DNA from 2 places in the Nocardioides sp. Soil_C_8 genome. Region 2 is predicted to be linked to the other one. Evidence: riboswitches for the same ligand, from Rfam matches in the RefSeq annotation. Region 2 holds a riboswitch; the other holds the start of a gene.
The links. A riboswitch is a leader RNA that binds a small molecule or an ion and turns the genes downstream of it on or off. The one in region 2 is predicted to bind cyclic di-AMP.
Positions count from the first base shown of each region.

Region 1: it holds a riboswitch for cyclic di-AMP, as region 2 does, so the genes downstream of both, AC3A3L_RS18715 (C40 family peptidase) here and AC3A3L_RS11085 (C40 family peptidase) in region 2, are expected to answer to the same signal.

Region 1 covers NZ_JBDGKQ010000004.1:352,583-355,975, forward strand. Annotated here, with positions in the region: gene AC3A3L_RS18710 (hypothetical protein) at 1-469, opposite strand, end outside; gene AC3A3L_RS18715 (C40 family peptidase) at 531-1,457, opposite strand; cyclic di-AMP (ydaO/yuaA leader) riboswitch at 1,557-1,692, opposite strand; gene AC3A3L_RS18720 (hypothetical protein) at 1,838-2,044, opposite strand; gene AC3A3L_RS18725 (hypothetical protein) at 2,114-3,393, opposite strand, start outside.
Region 2 covers NZ_JBDGKQ010000002.1:258,465-261,857, reverse strand. Annotated here, with positions in the region: gene AC3A3L_RS11095 (phosphatase PAP2 family protein) at 1-370, opposite strand, end outside; gene AC3A3L_RS11090 (SDR family NAD(P)-dependent oxidoreductase) at 506-1,273, shown strand; cyclic di-AMP (ydaO/yuaA leader) riboswitch at 1,384-1,591, shown strand; gene AC3A3L_RS11085 (C40 family peptidase) at 1,593-2,153, shown strand; gene AC3A3L_RS11080 (DUF3048 domain-containing protein) at 2,312-3,334, shown strand; gene AC3A3L_RS11075 (TetR/AcrR family transcriptional regulator) at 3,318-3,393, opposite strand, start outside.

The DNA.
Region 1 (3,393 bases), on a different contig from region 2:
CCGACAACCGGGCGCGGAGCCAGAGAGGAAGGCGCGCGCCCGCCGAGTCGGCCTCCTCGAACGCCGCGATGCCGAGGCCGTCGCCGCTCGGAGCGAACCTCACCAGGACGTCGCTGCGTGCCGGCTCCTCGTCGAAGCCGGCCAGCTGCCACGTGAGCGCCACGACCCCGCTCCACGAGCCGTCCTGCGCGACGGCGCCCGCCTGGTCGACGTAGCGGGCGCTGACCTCCGTCAGGTCGAGCGTGCGGACGTTCGTCGAGATGTCCGACATGAGCGCGCCGGCCGCGGGCAGGTCCGGGGGTGCGAGCCGTGCGAGCGCGTGCGCGTCACGCACGTCGACGGCCTCGACGAATGCTGAGAGCGCGGCTGCCGCTTGTGCCGGACTTGCACGCACGGCCTCGGTGGGCTCGGCGGGCGCGACCTCGTGCCGTCCGTCCCGGGTGAGGACGACGACCAGGGCGGCGACCACCAGGAACAGCGAAAGGCCGGCCGCCCACAGGAGTGGGCGACCGGCCTTCGAGGATCGTGCGTCAGCCAGGACGGACCGCGCCGACGTAGGGCATCGAGTAGAGGCCCGAGACGGCGACACCGGTGCCGGGGTTGGCGGCGTGGACGATCATGCCGTTGCCGATGTACATGCCGACGTGGCTGATCGGGCTGTAGTAGAACACCAGGTCGCCCGGCTGCAGGTCGCTGGCGGCGATGCGCGGACCGGAGCTGAACTGGGCGCTGGAGGAGTGCGGCAGGGAGACGCCGGCCTGTGCCCACGCGCGCATGGTGAGGCCGCTGCAGTCGAACGCGTTCTCGCCCATCGCGCCGTAGACGTAGGCGTCACCGACCTGCGCCATCGCGTACTGGACGGCCGCGGCGGCGCGGCCCGAGGCCGGGACCGAGGCGGCAGCCGGCGCGCGGGTCGTCGTGCCGCGGGAGGCGAGCACGCGCTCGCGCTCCTCGGCCTCGAGGTCGGCCAGCAGGTCCTTGGCCTCGGCGAGCTTCTCGTCGACCGTGTCCTTCTCCGCACTCAGCTGCTCGGTGAGCTTCGCGATCTCCTTGGTGCGGTCCGCAGTGGCCTCACGTCGGATGTCGAGAGCCTGGAGCTCGGTGTCGTAGTCGGAGAGCAGGGAGGCCTGCAGGTCGTTGAAGGAAGACATCGTCGAGAGCGAGTCGAGGAACGCCCCGGGGTCGTCGGAGACGACGATCTGACCGACGGTCGCGATGCCCTCTCCCTCGAGCTGTCGGACGACCGCGTCGGACACCTGGTCGCGGACGGCTCCGAGCCGCTCGTCCTGGCGCTCCTGGTCGGCCTTGAGGCCGTCGAGGTCGCTGCGGAGGTCGGCGAGGTCGAGCTTGGCGTCGTGGAGGCGCTCCTGCGCCGCCTCGGCCTCGTGGTAGAGGCGGTCGACGCGAACCTTGACGTCCTTGATGTCGGGGTCGGCCTGCGCGGGGGTCGCGGGCACGAATGCGATGGCAGCGATCGCGGAGAGACCAAGAACGGTCGCGCCAACTCGCTTGCGGGTGTGAGCCACGAGCGGGGGAACTCCTCGGGGTGTCGTACGCCTACCAGGTGAGCTGACGGGTTCGGCACGACGTGGCCTACTCCTGCTCCTCGTGCCGCTCGCGCAGCACGCCTCACAGGCGATTCACCCCAGGGGGAAGTGTGGTTCCCCGGCTCGTCGACCACGGGTGATGCGGGGGGTGTGGTCCACGACTCGGCGCGACGCCCGCGCGGGCCGGGTGACCCACTGCCACGGACGTCAGCCCACACCCTAGACCGCTCGTGGAGCCGTCGCCAATCTTCGGGTCAACTCGTGGGAGATCGTGTCGTGCGGCACCGAGGTCAGGCCGACTCGATGACCGGGCCGCTCACCGGCTCGACGAGCCGTAGGGGCGGCACGAGGCCACCTGAGGCCAGGACGTCGAGCGCGGCCATCTCGTCGTCGTCGATGGTGAGCTCGGGCGGTGGGCCGAGGAGCACCGTCACCACGCAGTCGTGGCAGTGCAGCCCGCGCACCACACAGGTGTCGCAGTCGATCCGTGTCGTCATGTCCCGAACGGTGACAGGGACCACCGACATCGCGGCCGGCGCGATGCCGGACGAGGGCGGCGGCCGGTCTCAGCGTCTGACGTAGCAGGTCCAGGTCGGCCCGCAGCCGCGTGGTTCGAAGGCCGGGTCGCCGGACATGAGGTCGGCCTGCGCCGAGCCCTCCTGTGCCACCACCACGTCCGAGCCGGCGATGGCGATCGCCGCGCCGTCGTCGCCGTCGAGGAAGTCGAGGTAGGCGGCCTGCACCGGATGACTGAAGGCGTCGAGCGGGTTCCCCGCCCAGAGCATCACGTCCTCGACCGCCAGGGACTCCGACAGCGGGGCTGGAGCCAGGACCACACCGTCTCCCGCCACCCGGGCAACCTCGTCGACGACCTCGGCTCGTGCGCCGAGCACGGCGTCGCCACGAGCGACGACCACAGGGAGCGCCACCACCAGTGGGATGCCGACGACGGCGAGTGCCGCAAGCCCTGCCGAGCGGCGGCTCGCGCGGAGGCCAGCGGTGCGTCCCCCCGCGTCACGGGCGCTCCCCGCGAGGACCACGAGGAGCATGAGCAGCCAGGTCCCGTGGCGCGCCGCACTCGCCGTGGCCACGCACAGACCCAGCACCGCGACGTACTCCCAGGGCCGTCGACGAGACCGCAGGAACAACGCCAGGAGGACGACGCCGGACACCACCATGACCACGTCGAAGGGCATGTCCGGGCTCGGCCGGGCCCACAACCCCTCGCCCCGCTGGGCCGACACGTTGTCGAACACCTCGGCGTAGTAGGCAGGCGTACGCCACAGCTCCGGCGTCGCGCACAGCGCGAGCAGGCTGGACACGCCGACGGACACGCTCAACCACAAGTCCCGGCGGAGGCGTTCGACGAGCAGGTAGGCGCCGAGCACGCACACGCCGAGCAGTGCCGCCCCGTGCAGGTTGGCCCACACGGCGATGAGCGGGATCGCCCACCACACGCGACGGTCCGGCTGACGGACCTGGCTCGTGATGAGGGCGAGCAACAGCGCGAAGGGAAGCAGGGACAGGGTCTGCGCTCGTACGACGCCCAGGGTCGCGAGCGCCCCGGCGCCCAGCGCGAGCAACGCGCCCGCGGTGTAGCGGTCAGTCGCACCACCGGCCCGTGCCGTGCGGGCCAGCACGAACAAGGTGACGACCACGACGACCACGTGCATGAGCACGGTCGCCTGCGGTCCGAGGTCATGGATGACCGAAGCGACGAGCTGGGCGAGCACCGGCACGTTGTGCCAACCCGCCGTGTCGCTGGCGGCGAAGGGCACTCCGTCCGGGACCTCCATCGAGGCCCGGATGTGGTCACCGAGGGCGACCAACCAGTCCCAGTCACCGC
Region 2 (3,393 bases):
TGTCCCACAGCCGGTCGTTGACGAACGGGAGGTAGCCCTTCAAGTTGCGGAACGTGACGTAGGTGACGTACCACGCCACCAGCCCGCTCACGGTGAACCAGACCTGCTCCCGCGTCCACCGCGCGCGGACCACGGTGCGCAGCGCCGCCCAGGCGCCGGGACGCGGCGTCGAGCGGAGGTACGTCGCCCAGCGCGCGACGACGTCGAGGAGCACGGCGGCCAGCACGATCAGCGGCAGCCGCACCCAGGTCGGCACGGAGACCCCGTCGGGGTCGCGCACCGGCAGGTCGTAGGCGGCCGCGACGACCCACGTGGCGAGCGCCATGGCAACGGCGACGCCCATCGCGCCGCGGAAGTACCCCCGTCCCATGCTTGGCACGCTAGGGCAACCGCCGCGTCGGCGCGAGGGTGCTGCACCGGATCTCCACAAGTCGGGTGAGGTCCCGGGGGACCCACGCACTACCCTCACGGACGAAGACGTCACCGAGCCTGAGGAGTCATCGAGATGGGTCGCTACGACCGCCGCGTCGCCGTCATCACCGGAGCAGCGCGAGGCATCGGCTTCGGCATCGCCCAGCGCCTCGCGAGCGAGGGCGCCTCCATCGCGATCCTCGACCTCGACGAGGCCGCCGCCCAGGAGGCCGCCGGCCGTCTCGAGCTCGCCGAGGGTGCCCGCGCCGTCGGCATCGGGTGCGACGTCGTCGACGCGACCGCCGCCGAGGCCGCCGTGCAGCGCGTGGTCGACGAGCTGGGCGGGATCCACGTGCTGGTCAACAACGCCGGCATCACCCGCGACAACCTGCTCTTCAAGATGACCGAGGAGGACTGGGACCTGGTGATGAACGTCCACCTCAAGGGCGTCTTCAACATGACCAAGGCCGCGCAGTCCCGCTTCGTGGAGCAGAAGTACGGCAAGATCCTCAACCTCTCCAGCGTGTCCGCGCTCGGCAACCGCGGCCAGGCCAACTACTCCGCGGCCAAGATGGGCATCCAAGGCCTCACCCGCACGCTCGGCATCGAGCTCGGCCCGTTCGGCGTCACCGCGAACGCCATCGCGCCGGGGTTCATCGTCACCGAGATGACCGACGCGACCGCGCGCCGGCTCAAGATGGAGCCCGAGGAGCTGCAGCGCCTCAACGCCGAGGCGACGCCCGTGCGGCGCGTCGGACAGCCCGAGGACATCGCCGCTGCGGCTGCCTTCCTGTGCAGCGACGAGGCGTCGTTCATCACCGGTCAGACGCTGTACGTCGACGGGGGCCGCAAGCTGGGCTGAGCCCCGGTCCCGGCGTGATCCCGGCCACGGACTCCCGCTGGGGGACCGTGGCCGGTTTGCGTCCCCCGGGGTCGTCTGTCACCTTGGATGGCGGTCGAGAGACCCAACCGTCCCGGACTACGCCGAGTCCTGCCCGGCCGGGACGACCCCCGAGACACACCGGGGCAGGAGTGGGGGACCCACAGGTTCCACCGCCGGTCGTCCGACCGGCTCGGGGCGAAGTCGCCAGCCTTCCAGCAGCACGACGGGAGCACGGTGGCAGGGCACTTTCCAGCCCTAGCCCGACAGCTCACCTCACAGGCGTGGGAAAGGAACATCCATGCCTGCGACCCCTCGCAAGGGGCGAGCCCTCGCGCTCGCACTCGCCGGGATCGGCCTCACCGCTTCGACGATGAGCGCCCTCCCCGCAACCGCCGCCACCGGCGGCAGCACGTCCGACAACACCTCCACCACGACCACCGCGAAGACGACGCAGAAGAAGGCGCGCACCACCGCCAAGCGTCGGGTGGCCAACCGCGTGCTCACCGCACGCAACATCGCCATGAACCAGCGCGGCGACGCCTACGCGTACGGCGCCGCCGGCCCGGACCGCTTCGACTGCTCCGGCCTGGTCCGCTACGCCTACAGCCGTGCCGGCCTGTCCGTGCCGCGCACGTCGAGTGCCCAGGCGGGCGCTGCCCGCCGCATCGCCAAGAAGGACCTGCGCGCCGGCGACATGATGTTCTTCTACGGCGGCGGCGGGGTCTACCACGCGGCGATCTTCCTGCGCTGGTCGCACGGGCACGCCGTGATGGTCCACTCGCCGGGCTCGGGACAGCGCGTACGCGTCGCCGTCCCGTGGACGTCGGCGTGGTTCGCCGGGACCGTCCGCCGCGCCTGAGCGGCGTCCGCACCCGGGTGACAGGCTCGGATTGGTAGGTACTTCCTGCTGATCTACCCTGTGGCGCGCCTCCCCGATCGGGGGAGGCGCGCCCCCAGACTTTCCAGAGGACCACCCGAGCCACCGGCTCGACACCCCCGCTCGATCGGAGTTACCCCGTGCGTCACCGTCGCCACCTCTCGTCGCCCCGAGCGATCGCCGCCGCCCTGGCGGCAGCCACGCTGCTCCTCGCCGGCTGCAGCGGCGGCGACGACGACCCGGCGCCGAGCGCCTCCGCGTCCTCCGAGCCGACCGCCTCCGAGACCACCGAGCCGCCGGAGCCGTCGTACTGGCCCCTGACCGGCCTCGAGCGCAAGGGCGACGCACCCAAGCACCCGGTCGTCGTCACGAAGGTCGACAACACCTCCTCCAGCGCCCCCCAGGTGGGTCTCGGCTCGGCCGACCTCGTCGTCGAGGAGCTCGTCGAGGGCGGCTACACGCGCCTCGCGGCCTTCTACTACTCCAAGGTGCCCGCCGCCATCGGCCCGGTCCGCTCGATGCGCGCCAGCGACATCGGCATCGTGCCGGAGGGCGCGACGGTGGTGACCAGCGGCGCGGCCCCGATCACGATCAAGCGCATCAACGGCGCCGGGATCCCGTGGATCACCGAGGGCGACGCCAACGTCTACCGCGAGACGTCGCGCTCCGCGCCGTACAACCTCTTCGCCCACCTCGGCAACATCGCCAAGGGCCTCAAGGCCGACGAGGAGCCGCCGCCGTACCTCCCGTGGGGCGACGAGGCCGACCTGCCCAAGGGCGCGAAGGCCAGCACGCTCACCGCCGACTTCGGTGCCCACTCCACCAGCTGGCAGTTCCAGAAGGGCGGCTACGTCAACACCGACTCCTACGCCGCCCAGGGCGACCAGTTCCCGGCCGACTCGGTCCTCGTCCTGCGGGTGCGCGTCGGTGACGCGGGCTACCGCGACCCGGCCGGCTACCCCGTCCCCGAGACCAAGTTCGAGGGCAAGGGCGCCGCGCTGCTCTTCCACGGCGGCCGCGTCGTGAAGGGCACGTGGACCAAGGACGGTCTGACCGGCGCGATCGAGCTCTCCACCAAGGGTGGCGACCTGACCGTCCCCGCCGGCCACGTGTGGGTCGAGCTGGTCCCGGCCGTCAACGGCAACGTCACGTTCGCGAAGTAGCCCCCGACACCGCCGCTCCGGCGTCCTCGTCGAGGAGACGCTGGAGGCCGGCCAGGATG